DNA from 3 places in the Luteibacter sp. P4_D7_3 genome. Region 2 is predicted to be linked to each of the others. Evidence: predicted binding sites of a transcription regulator. Region 2 holds the regulator's gene; each other region holds the start of a gene.

Region 1 (8,271 bases), on a different contig from region 2:
TGGACCATGTCTTCGTCGGTGAGCTCGGCCGGCACACTTTCGATGTTGCCGGCGATGCGCCTGCCCTGCGGGTCGAACAGGCCGACCCACATGTAGCCCTGGACATCGATCTGGCTGGCCGCCTCCACCGTCGCGGGGAGCCGGCGCGGATCGGAGGTTTCCAGATAGTGGATGCGCGCGGCGAGCATGCCGTCGACGACGTTGGACAGGTAGCGCGAGGCTTCCCACTGGACGACGCCCAGCAGCACCACGCACCAGATGGCGAAAAGCGCGCCGTAGATCAGGATCAGGCGCGACGTGGCGGAACGCCAGGCATCAATCAGCGGGCGCAATGACATACCCCGAGCCGCGCACCGTACGGATGAGCGGCACCTGGCCGGCGCCGTCGATCTTTCGACGGAGGCGGCCGATATGGACGTCGATCACGTTGGTACCCGGATCGAAATGAAAACCCCACACGTGCTCGAAGATCATCTGGCGCGTGACCACCTGGCCGGCGTTGCGCATCAGGAATTCGAGCAGGCGGAATTCGGTAGGTAACAGGGTCAGCGGCTGTCCATTGCGCAGCGCGTTGTGACGCACAAGGTCGAGCTCGAGATCGGAAACCCGCAGCCGGTTGCTGTTTGCATTGGGTTGCCGACGGCGCAGCAGTACTTCCGCGCGTGCGGCCAGTTCGTCCGGCGAGAAAGGCTTGGTCAGGTAATCGTCGCCGCCGGCGCGCAGGCCGCGGACGCGTTCGTCCACATCGGACAAGGCGCTGATCATCAGCACGGGCGTGTCCACGGAGCGCTCGCGAAGAGCAAGCACCACGTCGATCCCGTCCATGCCCGGAAGCATGCGGTCGAGGGTGATGATGTCGAAGCCATCTTCAAGGGCACGCGCGAGACCGTCGCGCCCATTGGCCACCCACTCGGCCGTTAGGCCGTGCGCACCCAGCTCCGCGACGATGTCGCGAGCGGTGACTTCATCATCTTCGATGACCAGTGCCCTGGGCATCCTCTGCACTCCGTAGGGGGAACAACGGAAAACGGCCCCACCAGGGGGGCCGTTCCGGATCTTACGCCCAACGACGCACTCAGGCGGCGATGGCGACGCGCATCTTTTTCATGGCGTTCGCTTCGATCTGGCGGATGCGTTCGGCGGAAACACCGTATTCATCGGCAAGATCCTGCAGCGTGGCCTTGTTGTCTTCAGCCAGCCAGCGGCGCTGGATGATGTCACGCGAGCGGGCATCCAGGTTGCCGAGCGCCGAGGACAGCGCGCCCATCTGGTTCTTGCTCGCGTCTTCTTCGGCAAGGTTGTCGTACGGATCCGCACCTTCGTCGACAAGAAAGGCGGCCGGGGCCGGCTTGTCATCGTCATCGGCGTCGGCTGGAGCCTCGAAACCAACGTCACGGCCGGACAGGCGCGATTCCATCTCGCGAACCGTCGCCTCGGGCACGCCCAGGTCCTGGGCAACCACGCGGACTTCCTCGGCATTCATCCAACCCAGGCGCTTCTTGCTCTTGCGCAGGTTGAAGAACAGCTTGCGCTGGGCCTTGGTCGTAGCGACCTTCACGATGCGCCAGTTACGCAGGATAAATTCGTGCATTTCGGCACGGATCCAATGCACCGCAAAGCTGACCAGACGAACGCCCTGATCCGGGTCGAAGCGCTTCACGGCCTTCATCAGGCCAATATTGCCTTCCTGGATGAGGTCCGAGAGCTGCAGGCCGTAGCCGTTGTAGCCACGAGCCACATGGACCACGAAACGCAGGTGGGACATAACGAGCTGCTTGGCGGCGTCGAGATCGGCGTCGTCACGGAAGCGGCGCGCCAGCGACTGCTCCTCGTCAAGGCTGAGCACCGGGATGCGATGGACCGCCGAGATGTAGGAATCCAGACTGCCAACGACGCTCGGGAGCCCGTAGTTACGGGTGGCGAGGACCTGAGACATGTGTGGAACCTCCTGAAAACTGGTGTGCAGATTAGCAGTCCCGAAGCGAGAGTGCTAAGCCATGCCGAAGTTCATATCGGTTAACTGTACGCTATGGTACAGAAATACCCCTGGCATGTCCAGAGGGGGTCCAAAGGGATTCAGGAGGCAGACGGTTCCCCTGCCGCGGAGGGCGCGGCAGCAGGGTCGTCGACGAGGCTATGTAGCCGTCGTGCCTACAGTTATTGGGGCCGAGGGCTGGCTTTAAAGGGGCGTCGTCCCGCCTAGGCTCGGGACATGGCACTGCGTTTTTCCCCTCGAGCCGGCACCCTGGCGATCTGTCGATTCCCATCGCCGGGCACTGCAGTGGGCGCCGAGATGGTGAAGGCTCGGCCCGTTATGGAGAGAGAAGACGGGGGATCGTTGGGCCAAGTGCGACATGGTGACCACCGTCAGTCTCGAGCGGCTCAGCATGGCCGACGCGCGTCATCACGATGGGAGGCTCAGATACCGTTCCGCCGAGATCGATGCACAGACGCTACACCGCATCCGGCAAGCACTTGCTTATATCTTCGAAGTTTTCTGAAAAATCGAAGTATCGATCGCTGGGTCGTTGACCCGAAACCCGTGGACATCTAACTTTGCACCCGTCAGTCGGTTCGCCCGACCTCAAGACCTCGGTGAGACCTTCGGGTGGCAGCCGCGGCAGGCCGAATGCGCGATGACAAGCGCCTCGGATCCTAAACTGGCCCGCGAGCTTCGGCTCGCGGGCTTTGTCACTTCTGCAGAATGCTTTCTTCAGAGCTCGGAGCGCGGCGGCAGCGACCAGTCTATCGGCGCTTCACCCCGTGATTCGAGGTACGCATTCGCTTTGGCGAAGTGGCCACAACCAAGGAAGCCGCGATGCGCGGATAGCGGCGACGGATGCACGCTGCGCAGGATCAGATGGCGATTGCCGTCGATCAGCTGGCCCTTCTTCTGCGCATGACTTCCCCACAGTAGGAATACGAGTCCCTCGCGCTGGCGATTCAATGCATCGATCGCCACGTCGGTGAAACCTTCCCAGCCCTTGCCTTGATGCGAGGCGGCCTGTGCCGCTTCCACGGTGAGCACGGCGTTGAGCAGGAGCACTCCGCGGTCGGCCCACGGCGTCAGGCATCCATGTTCGGGGCGCGGAATACCGAGGCTACCCTCAATCTCCTTGAACATGTTCTGCAGCGACGGCGGCACGCGCACGCCCGGGCGCACCGAAAAGCTCAAGCCGTGCGCCTGACCGGGGCCGTGATACGGATCCTGCCCGAGGATGACTACGCGCACCTTGTCGAAGGGCGTGTGCTCGAAGGCATTGAAGATGTCCGGCCCAGGTGGATAGATGTCTTTGCCGTGCGCTTTTTCCTCACGCAGGAACTGGGACAGCGCCAGCATCTCCGGCCGATCAAGGTAGTCGCCGATCCGCTGCTTCCACGAGGCTTCCAGTCGCACGCGCTCGTTCAACCGGCAGCCCTTTCGCGAAGGTGCAGCGCAACGCGCAGCTGGAAGAGGAGCTTCGTGATCAGCAGCTTCTCCTCGACAGGTTTCTCGACGAGATCGTTGGCGCCGGCGCGCAGCAGCGCGGCCTGGTTCGCCGGATTCTCGTCACCGGTCATGATCAGGGTGGGCAGCTGCCCCTTCCCGTAGCCGAATTCGTTGCGAATGCACTCGACGAGATCCCCACCGGTGAGTTCTCCCTTGAGGCTCACGTCGGTCAACACGATGTCGGCGCCCACCTCACCACGCGACCTGGCTTCATGCAGGTACGCGATGGCATCTTCGGCACTGATCACGTGACGGACGGTGAGTCCGTACTTCTCCATCATGCGACGCGTGGCCAATGCGACCACGCGACTGTCCTCGACGTACAACACGTCGCCCTCGGCACCGCCTTCGGGCCGAACATAGCCACGAATGAATTCCGCGAGCGCGCCGAAACCCAGCGACTTGTCGAAGTAGTCGGTGACGAACTCACCCAACTCGCGCTTGTGCAGGCGCGCTTCGACGTCGCCCGAGACGACGACGATAGGCATGTAGATCTGCGGAGCGGACTCGCGAACGAAACGGGCGACGTCGAGGCCATCCATATCCGGCAGGCGCAGGGCGACAGTGACGAAATCGAAGACGCCGCGTTGCAGTTCGGACTGCGCTTCGGCGCCCGTGGCCACGCCGATGATCTCGACACCCGGCACTTCGGCCGCGACCACGCGCGAAATCAGCTGGCGAACGACTTTGGAGCCGTCGACCAACAGGATTCGCGGCGCAGCGCCGGCGACACCCGAACCGATGTGAGATCCCACCCCTGTCTCCCCTTCAGGCCATCGCCGCGCGGCGAATTTGCCGAGCGCTGACGAGCCGCGCGCCCAGCCACCCAAGCAACGCCGAAGCGAAGGGTACCGAAAGCAGCAGCCATGCGGGGAGTCCGCCGAAACTGACACTGCCGTCGTAGGCAGCAGTGAGGCGCCCCACTGGACCGGCCATGGCCAGTTCGAGGACGACAGCCAGGACCACGGCCAGTATCCCCGCGAGCAAGCCGAGCCAGATGCCTGCATAAAGATAGGGTCGACGAACGAAGGGGCGACTGGCGCCGATGAGGAGCAGCACGCCGATTTCGGCGCTACGGCTCTGGATATCCACACGAATGGTGTTACCGACCACCAGGAGAGCGGCAATACCCAGGAGCAGGGCCAGCAGGGAAACCGCCCGGCTTCCCACGCCGAGAAGCGCATCGAGGCGCTGTCGCCAGGCGCCCGTGTCCTGGACCATGTCGACACCCGGTGTCGCCTTCATGGCCTCGACCAGGCGGTCGACCTGCTCGACCGGCAGACCCGGCTTCGGCTGCACCGATAGAACGTACGGGAGCGGATTCACATCGAGCGACTGCAGCGATCCGGAGAACCCCTGCACTTCCGCCAGCTCGTCGAGGCCATCCTTCGGCGTGCGCACGACGATTTCGGCGACCTCGGGGCGACCACGCAGGGCCGAGGCGGCGGTCTCCGCCATGGCACCGTTCTGCCCGGGCTTCATGAACGCACTGATGGATTGGTTCCGGCCGAGGGCATCGCCCATCCGCTGAACATTGCCCAGCAGCAGGTAGAAGGCCAACGGCAGGGCCAGCGCCACGCCCATGACGGCGACCGTCAGCAAGGTGCCAAGCGGCCGGGCACCCAGGCGACGCAGGCTGATAGACAGGCTCCACACGTGGTGCTCGCGCCAGGCGCTCACGTGACGAGGGCCGCTGCGACGCGTCTTTTCCGGCTCGGGCTGACGGCGCTGTTCGCGAACGGCGTTCATACCACCTCCGTGGCGGGGACATCGGCAACCAGCTTGCCGTGGTCGAGGACGACGACGCGTTTTTTCATTCGCTTGATCAGCATGAGGTCGTGGCTGGCGACAAGAACCGCGGTCCCGACCTGCTGGAATTCGGCGAACAGACCCATGATTTCCATGGCCAGCTGCGGATCGAGGTTGCCTGTCGGTTCATCGGCAATGAGCACGGCGGGCTTGGCCACGATGGCGCGGGCGATGCCGACGCGCTGCTGCTCGCCCGTGGAAAGGGAACCGGGCAGCTGCTTCTCATAGCTGAGCAGGCCGACCTTCTCCAGGGCCGCGCGCACGCGACGCCCACGGTCGGCCGGCGCCACGCCGGCGATCACCAATGGCAGTTCCACATTGGCAAAGACGGTGCGATCCATCAGCAGCCGGTGGTCCTGGAAAACCATGCCCAGCTTGCGACGGATGCGCGGGATATCGGAGGGACGGACGGTATTGAGCTTCTGGCCGTCGAGGGTGACGACGCCGTTGGTCGGGCGCTCGATCATGGCCAACAGCTTGAGCAGGGTGCTCTTGCCCGCGCCGGAGTGACCGGTGACAAAGGCCATCTCGCCGGCTTCGACACTGAACGACACATCGGTAAGGGCCTGGTGATCGCCCTCGTACCGTTTACTCACCAGATCGAAACCGATCACCGCGTTACCCGTTGGCCCGTTGAACCCCAGAGGATAAGGGAAGTGGTGTGGGTTTTGCGGTGGCTGGGTCGCGCTTCGCGCTGATCGCCGATAAATCGGCTCCTACAGGGCCGTCGCCGCTGAAGCGGCTCCCACAAGAAGCCCCGAAACCCCGGGGGCCTGCGCTCGCCCGGGGGCCCGCGCTCTGTGCAGGAGCCGATTCATCGGCGAGCTCTTAGCTACCGCCGAACAGACGACCGATGCGGCGGAAGAAACCCACCTTTTCCTGGCCGCCCGAGGCAACCGGAGCCGGGCCGCTGGCCGACGGACGGTTAGCCGCCACCTGACGCGACGGGCGGCGGTTCGGATTGCCCTGCCCCTCGGCGGTCTGGCGCGGCGCTGCAGAGCCGTTCGGCTTTTCACCCTGAACGTTCGTCGGGGTGCCGCCAGCACCGTTGCCATTCTCGGCGCCCTCGCGGGCACCGCGACCACGGCCACCGCGACGGCGACGCTTCTTCGGTGCGCCATCGGCGGCCATAGCCTCTGCAGCGGCCGGGAGATCGGCGACCGTCTCGGCGACGACAACCGTCTTCATCGGCACTTCGACAGGCGCGGCGCCGGTGGCGACGACGGGCGCGTCGGGACGGGGCGTGCGCGGACGGCGTTCGGCGCTGCCCGAACGCTCGCGGCTGCCGGAGCGCTCACCGGACCGCGGACCGCCACGGCCGCCATCACGGCTGCCACTGCGGCCACCCTTCTCTGGCGGCGCGCCGCGGGTCGGGATGTGGCCGTCGTTGTCGTTCGGATCGTCGATTTCGTCCTGCACGCCGTCGGCGCGCGGGCGCGGGGCGGGCATCACCAGCATCCGGGCCTCGATGGAGGCGGTCGGAATCTTTTGGTTGATGTAGGTCTCGATGTCCGGCAGGCCCATGGCGTACAGGTCGCAGGCGAAGCTGACCGCATCACCCTCGGCGCCCAGGCGCGCGGTACGGCCGATGCGGTGGACGTAGTCCTCGGCATCCTGCGGCAGGTCGTAGTTGAACACGTGGCTGACGGCCGGGATGTGCAGGCCGCGGGCGGCCACGTCGGTCGCGACGAGCAGGTCGATCTGGCCGTCCTGGAAGCGCTGCAGCAGCTTCTGGCGCTTCACCTGCGGCACGTCGCCGGAGATGGCGCCGACGCGGAAGTTGTGGCGCTTGAGACGGTCCGTGACACGCTCGGCCGCGGCCTTGGTGTTGACGAAGATGATGCTGCGCTCGGTCTTGCTCTCCTCGAGCAGGTTGAGCAGCAGCGGCAGCTTCTCTTCCTTGGAAGGGAAGTAGACGACCTGGCGCACACGGTCGGCGGTGACATTCTCCGTCTCCACGACCATCTTCTCGGCCTCGTGCATGTGCTCGTAGGCGAGCTCCAGCACGCGATGGCTGAGGGTGGCGGAGAACAGCAGCACCTGGCGCTTTTCCCGGGCAGGCAGGCGACGGAAGATGAAGCGCACGTCCTTGATGAAGCCGAGATCGAACATGCGATCGGCTTCATCGATGACCATGACTTCGACGCTGCCGAAGCCGAAGACATCCTGCTTGTAGTAGTCGAGCAGGCGACCCGGCGTGGCGATGATGATGTCGCAGCCATCGCGCAGCTGCTGGCGCTGCTTGTCGTAGTCGACGCCGCCGTAGATCAGGGCGCTGCGCAGGCCGGTGGCCTTGCCGATGACCTGGAAGTCCTTCTCGATCTGGATCGCCAGCTCACGCGTCGGCGCGATGATCAAGGCGCGGGGATCGGCGTCCTTGCGGTCCGGCGCGGCCGGGTTGTTGAGCAGGCGGTTCATCAGCGCGACCAGGAAGGCGAAGGTCTTGCCCGTGCCCGTCTGCGCCTGGCCGGCCACGTCGCGGCCAAGCAGGGCGACCGGGAGGGTGAGCGCCTGGATCGGGGTCATACGGGTGATGCCGGCGGCGGCAAGGCCCTGCTGGAGGAGCGGATGAAGGTCGAAGTTTTCGTAGAAGACGTCGGTGAGAACGGTTTGGGACATGATGGGTGGGTGACCTGGAAGTCTCGCGCCGCAAATGCGCGGCAGCGGCCCGGCGGCAACAGAAGGAGCCGCGGGACGGTGGGGGATCCGGCCGGCGTCACGGGAGAGTCGGGGGCGGCCGGTGCCATGCCGGCGGCCGTACGACGCGCCCGGCGCACGATGGCCGGAGGCGGCGGCGCGCGACCCGACGACTCCCGCTGGCATAGGTGAAGGGGCTCTGCGCCGAGCCTGTTCACCTATGTCAACGGAAGCCATCCCGTCGGCGCCCTTGAATCGCTTGTATCGCGCCCCTAGTTGCGTTGGAATGAGGGCCACCGGCTGCAATAGCCAAGACCTTCGGTTCCGGTTGGACC
Region 2 (2,497 bases):
ACCTTCGAGGAGATCTCCTGCGGCGCCATCTTCTTGCCGTCGGCGGTCTGCACCCAGGCGTCGCCGTTGTCATGCGCGACGATGCCGTAGGGGACCAGCTTCAGGTCTTTCTGGACTTCCGCGTCGGTGAACTTGCGGCCGATGAGGCGCTTGACGGCGTAGAAGGTGTTCTTGGGATTGGTCACGCTCTGGCGCTTGGCCGGCGCGCCCACGAGGACTTCGTTGTCCTTGGTGAAAGCCACGATGGACGGCGTGGTGCGATCGCCCTCTGCATTCTCGATGACGCGTGCGGTCGAACCTTCCATCACTGCTACGCAGGAGTTGGTTGTACCGAGGTCGATACCGATGATCTTGCCCATAGTCACGTTGCTCCGAATTTCATGCGGCCCCCGCGGCCGCGACTGTGTTGGAAAATGGGGGTAACCCCCATCGATTCAATATCTTTGGTGAAGCTGTTCAGTTGTCGCGCACCACGGCGACGAGCGCCGGACGCAGCAGACGGTCGTTGAGCACGAAGCCCTTCTGGACCACGGCGACAACGGTGTTGGGCGCGTGCTCGTTCGAATCGACCGAGCTGATGGCCTGGTGGTGCGCCGGATTGAACGGCTGGTGCAGCGGATCGACCACGGAAAGTCCGTTCGCCTGGGTGACCTTCTCCAGCTGCTTCAGCGACATATCCAGACCTTCGCGCAGGGTCTTCGCATCCGCGGCCTGATTGGCCAGGCCCAGGGCGATGCCGTCGTACACCGGCAGAAGCTCACCGAGCAGCTTCTCGTTGGCGAAGCGGCGGGCCTGGTCGATATCGCGCTGCATACGGCGGCGCTGGTTCTCGATCTCCGCCTTTTCGCGCAGCACCGTCTCGCGCGCCTGGGCCAGTTCGGTTTCCATCGCGGCCAGCTTGATGTTCAGGGCCTCGATCTCGGCATTGACGCCGTTGTCGGCCACACCGCCGTCCTGCGCCGGATCCGGCACGTGGGGATCGTTGTTTTGCATTACTTGCTCCAAATGTCAGCGTACCGACCCCTCCGAGGAAGGGTCGAACATTCGCGGGAAATACTAAACCCGCCTCCCGTGGCGGTTTATGAGGTCGCCGCGGCGCGATTCAAGGCGTCGCTAAGCAGTGAGGCGGTGGCTTGTACCACCGGAATCACGCGCTCATATGCCATACGCGTCGGTCCAATAACTCCGATCGCGCCCAGCATGCGGCCCTGCGTGCCGTAGGTGGCGGTGACGATGCTGCAACCGTCGAGGGCCGAAAAACCGGACTCCTCGCCGATGAACAAGCGTACGCCAGGGGCTTTGACGCACATTTCCATGAGCTGAAGCAGGTCTCGCTTCTGCTGGAAAGCGTCGAAAAGGTCGCGGAGCCGCTCGATATCGGCCAGCTCGGAATAACCCATCAGGTTGGTCTGGCCACTGACCAACACATCGTCAGCGTCCTCGTCGGAGCTGAACGAAGCGGTGGCCAGTTCGACCACGCCGGTGAGCAGGCGATTGAGTTCGCCGCCGGCCTCGCGCAACTCGGTGGCCAGATGCGCGCGGATATCCGCCAGCCGGAAGCCGGCGAACTGGGCATTGAGGTAGTTGGCCGCCTGCTCCAGCTCCGCCGATTCGAGGGGCCGGGCCAGCTGGACCACGCGGTTCTGCACCTGGTTATCCGAGAAAACCAGGATCACCAGCACCCGCGCATCGGGCAAATTGACGAAATCGATATGCCGTAGCGGAAAGTCGCCCTGACGCGGCACGGTAACCACGCCGGCGAAGTGGGTCATGGCCGATAGCAGGTGTGAGACGTTGCCAAGCAGGTCGCGCGTGGTCGTCTGGTGCGGCGGCAGGCCACCCTGCAGGCGGGCCATCTCGTCGCGCGGCAGCGGCTTGAGCTCGAGGAGGCTGTCGACGAACAGGCGCAGGCCGCGCGGGGTGGGGATTCTTCCGGCCGAGGTATGCGGCGAGGAGACCAGCCCGGCCTCTTCGAGGTCGGCCATGATGTTGCGGATGGTCGCGGGGCTGACTTCCAGGCCCGACGACTTCGCCAGCGTGCGTGAGCCGACCGGCTCACCGTCTGACAGGTATTGAGAGATCAGGGTACGCAGCAGCCGGCGCGCGCGTGCATCGATGTCGTGACCGGAAAACGGATTCATGCGCGTGGGCGGGCCGGAGGGTTGGTTCGTCCGGCTATCAATAAGGTCTCGACGCTCCTGTTGCAAGTCTCGGCTTCTGCGACGCGCCTCCCGCTACAATCGGCGCGATTCCATCCGCCGCCATCGGTAGCCATGCTCACCTCGCTCTACGTCCGCCAGTTCGCCGTCGTCGAAGAAGCCGAGATTGCCTTCGGGCCAGGGCTCACCGTGGTCAGCGGCGAGACCGGCGCCGGCAAGTCCCTGCTCGTGGACGCCCTCATGCTCCTGGCCGGCGCCCGCGCCGACAGCGGCATGGTGCGTTCGGGCAGCGACCGCGCCGAGCTCGCCGCGGAATTCGACCTCACCGGCCTGCCCGA
Region 3 (3,300 bases), on a different contig from region 2:
CGTTTTCCTCACGGGTGGCACGTCGCGCTCGCCGCAGGTTCGTGAGCGCGTAGGCGCAAGTTTTCCCGGAATTCGAGTCGTGCACGGCGACCCCTCTCTGGGTGTAGTCTCTGGTCTCGCACAAGCGGCACTTTTACCAAATTCATCAATCGCTTCCGACAGTCGATAAGCTAATTCGGCATATTCACAAACTGCTGGCTTTTGCTGCATTACATCGTTAGTTAATGGCGTCGACGTGGCCCACTTGGAAAAGCGGGGTCACGTCGACCGATGGAGGTTTAGTCGCGTGCGGGCGTCGCCTGCCGATGGATGTTGCGGGGGTACATATGGGAAGGGTTCGCGTTCGGATCAGGATGGGCAACGAATGGGGCGTTGCCGGGGCCACGCGTCGTGCCAATGACGCCGTCCCGCCGATGCAGGGAATAACCAACCGCAGGGAGGTAGGCGCATGACTCGCCCTTCCAACGTGCAGGGGCTGGAAGATTACGATCTGGTCACCCTGGGTGCGGCGCTCGGCATGTGCGAGGTCGATCTGTTGACCCTCAGCCCGGCCCGGCCCCGCGCATCGATCGCGTCGAAGACACACGACGGGGTCACCTACCTTACCGGGCATATCGATTTCGACGTGCGGGGCTCCCTGACCGTACCCGACGACGCGTGCATGCTCGTCTACCTCCACGAGACCGGAGAGCGCAGCTGGTGCCAGGGCGTCGGTGTCGAATCGGAAATGGGCGTGACGCTGCTGCGTGGCACCCCGACCGATTTCATGTTCGAGCGCGGCACGCGGTTCACCCTTGTGATGGCCCCTTACGCGCGCTTTCGCTCGYGGTTCATGGCCTCCGATCACGCCGACGTGGACATGGCCGCGCAACGACTTCGCCTGTTCTCGGTAACCTCCGAGCATCTCAAGCGCGCGTATCGGCAGATAAGCGAACGCGTGCATGAAACCGAAGACATGGCATTCGGACCCGTCGAGGACCTTCTCGACGAGCATATCCGGGTGGCCCTCGGATCCTCGTCCGAAGAGAGACCGGTGGCATCGCGCGGAAGACGCGCGCACTACCAGGTCATGCGCCGCGCGGAACGTTTCATGCGAGCCAATCTCCGTCGGGATATCTATTCCCAGGAGCTATGCCAGGCCGCGGGAGCCAGCGAACGTGGCTTACGTTACGCCTTCGACGACCTGCTCGGCATTCCGCCGAACCGGTACCTCGCCATGCTTCGACTTTGCACGGCGCATCGCAGTCTGGTCACGGCAGAAGCCGGACGGCGTTCGGTCAAGTCCGTCGCGCTCAGCTGCGGTATGTGGGACCTCTCGCGCTTCGCTGAGAAGTATCGCAGCGTGTTCGGCGAGCAGCCGCGTGAAACGCTCATTCGCAGTGCGCCGGCTGATGATCTGGCGGCGGCCGAAGAATTCGAAGGTTGGTAAGCATCACCGCACAGGGACGTGCCGTTTACGATTAGCCCGTTGCCGCAATTGATCAACGGGAGACTCGTTCACCTCCTCTAATCGAGATCTCCACGTCAACCGCGGCGTGAGAGTCCGATCAGGAGAGATGCTGTGATTCACGACGCCGCGCAGACCCAGTCAGGGGTGCTCGAACCCGGATCGGACAACTTCGGGTTGCCTTCGAGGCCTCGTAGAGGTATTGGTAGTACAGGTCACGTACTGCCAGTCATGCCGAAACGATTCGAGATACGTCTTATTGCTCCCTCCGGTTACGCAGAAGATCGCGCCGCCTGCCAGCGAGGTATTGAACGCCTGCAGGCCGCGGGCCACACGGTTCTCGGCGCTCACGTCGTGGACCGGGTGTCCCTGCGCTTCGCTGGCAGCGATGCCGAGCGCGCGGCGGATATCAACCAGCTCGCCGACCCGGATCGGCCCTTGCCGGACGTGGTCATGGCCATTCACGGTGGCTACGGCRCCATCGCGCTGCTGGAACACCTCGATTACGCGGGCCTGGCGGCCCGGTTCTCAGAAAGTTCGTGCGTCATGGTCGGCCATGGCGACTTCACGGTGATCCAGTGCGCTCTGTATGCGCGCAGCGGGATCGGATCGCTCTTCGGCCCCATGCTGGTCCAGGACTTCGGCGCGGGGTACCTGCGCGAGAACACCTGGCGTCACTTCTGGCAAACCCTGCAGTCGCCCCGGACCGACATCACCTGGGCGTGTCCCGAAGGGCAGACGGATCTGCATACCGAGGGCACGTTATGGGGTGGAAACCTATCGGCGCTCTGCAGCCTGATCGGTACGCCTTATATGCCGGCGATCGACGACGGCATCCTTTACCTCGAGGAGACGGGCGAGCAGGCCTACCGTGTCGAAAGGATGCTGTATGAGCTGGCGTTGAGCGGCGTTCTCGCCCGCCAACGGGCCATCATCCTCGGCGGTCTCGGTGGGCAACGCGTCAGCGAGTACGACAATGGCTATGACATCGAGCACGCGCTCGAGCGGTTCGCGAGCGCTTGCGGTACGCCTATCGTCCGGGGTCTGGCGTTTGGCCACAAACAGGATAAATGGACCCTGCCGTTCGGCGCTCGCGCCGTGCTGGACGTCGCGGACGGCACTGCCGAACTGATCGTGAGCGGGTATCCCTTCAAGGCCTGATCGGGACAAGGCGGTCTGTCAGAAGATCTGACGCGACCGCCGACCCTGAGGCGGAGGAATGGTCGCGCTCAGCCGAGCGCGGTGACCTGCGTGGCGCCGATCACGCCGATGAAAACGATCGAAAGCATCCAGAAGCGTGCCGGGTCGCGCCACACGCACACGCCCAGGCAGACGATGCCCAGGACGCAGGAAACGATGCCGGCCGCATGCAGGCCGAGTGTGATCAGTGACGGGTCGGAACCACCCGTGGCGATCATCATCGGTCTGAAAATGGCGTACCAGGCGAGCACGAGGCAGGCGCCACCGACGATGCCGAGCAGCCAGTTGGCGGGATGATTCTTCGGCAGCATATTGATACCGAGATAGATCGCTAGAACAACGACAGCGAAAACGACGAGCAACAAGGCCATGCGTTAACCCCTTTGTCTTTGTCGTGGCTCGCGGTCCCCACCGCTAGAGCCAACCGCCCGAGCATGGACTATCGAGGCGGCGAGGTCATGCTGCGGCGCGGAAGGGGGTTTCGTCGGGGAATCCGGCGTTTCGTCGGAAACGCGTCGAAGGACGGCTCCGCGCCATCGTATGCTCCCCGGCAATCCAGCATCGGAGCCATTGCGATGGCCAGCCTCAAATTCCTCGGTCGTATCGTCATAGCGTGGTTCGCGGCCTGGTGCATGCTGCTTGTGTTGTTCGGC

The links. The regulator HrcA, encoded in region 2, represses chaperone genes, less so after heat shock. The targets are predictions, from matches to a motif close to TTNGCACTCNNNNNNNNNGAGTGCNAA.
Region 1: the regulator HrcA is predicted to act here: its motif matches at 1,968-1,994, upstream of rpoH (RNA polymerase sigma factor RpoH).
Region 3: the regulator HrcA is predicted to act here: its motif matches at 1,650-1,676, upstream of AC1DSN_RS19075 (LD-carboxypeptidase).

The regions. Positions count from the first base shown of each region.
Region 1 covers NZ_JBFUIT010000065.1:6,952-15,222, forward strand. The annotation lists gene AC1DSN_RS08605 (sensor histidine kinase) at 1-338, opposite strand, end outside; gene AC1DSN_RS08610 (response regulator transcription factor) at 316-996, opposite strand; gene rpoH (RNA polymerase sigma factor RpoH) at 1,076-1,936, opposite strand; gene ung (uracil-DNA glycosylase) at 2,714-3,397, opposite strand; gene AC1DSN_RS08625 (response regulator) at 3,406-4,245, opposite strand; gene ftsX (permease-like cell division protein FtsX) at 4,259-5,239, opposite strand; gene ftsE (cell division ATP-binding protein FtsE) at 5,236-5,913, opposite strand; gene AC1DSN_RS08640 (DEAD/DEAH box helicase) at 6,128-7,918, opposite strand.
Region 2 covers NZ_JBFUIT010000320.1:1,921-4,417, forward strand. The annotation lists gene dnaK (molecular chaperone DnaK) at 1-359, opposite strand, end outside; gene grpE (nucleotide exchange factor GrpE) at 457-993, opposite strand; gene hrcA (heat-inducible transcriptional repressor HrcA) at 1,080-2,141, opposite strand; partial or broken gene AC1DSN_RS18955 (AAA family ATPase) at 2,274-2,497, shown strand, end outside.
Region 3 covers NZ_JBFUIT010000325.1:880-4,179, forward strand. The annotation lists partial or broken gene AC1DSN_RS19065 (Hsp70 family protein) at 1-169, shown strand, start outside; gene AC1DSN_RS19070 (helix-turn-helix domain-containing protein) at 449-1,429, shown strand; gene AC1DSN_RS19075 (LD-carboxypeptidase) at 1,679-2,608, shown strand; gene AC1DSN_RS19080 (hypothetical protein) at 2,677-3,018, opposite strand; partial or broken gene AC1DSN_RS19085 (hypothetical protein) at 3,223-3,300, shown strand, end outside.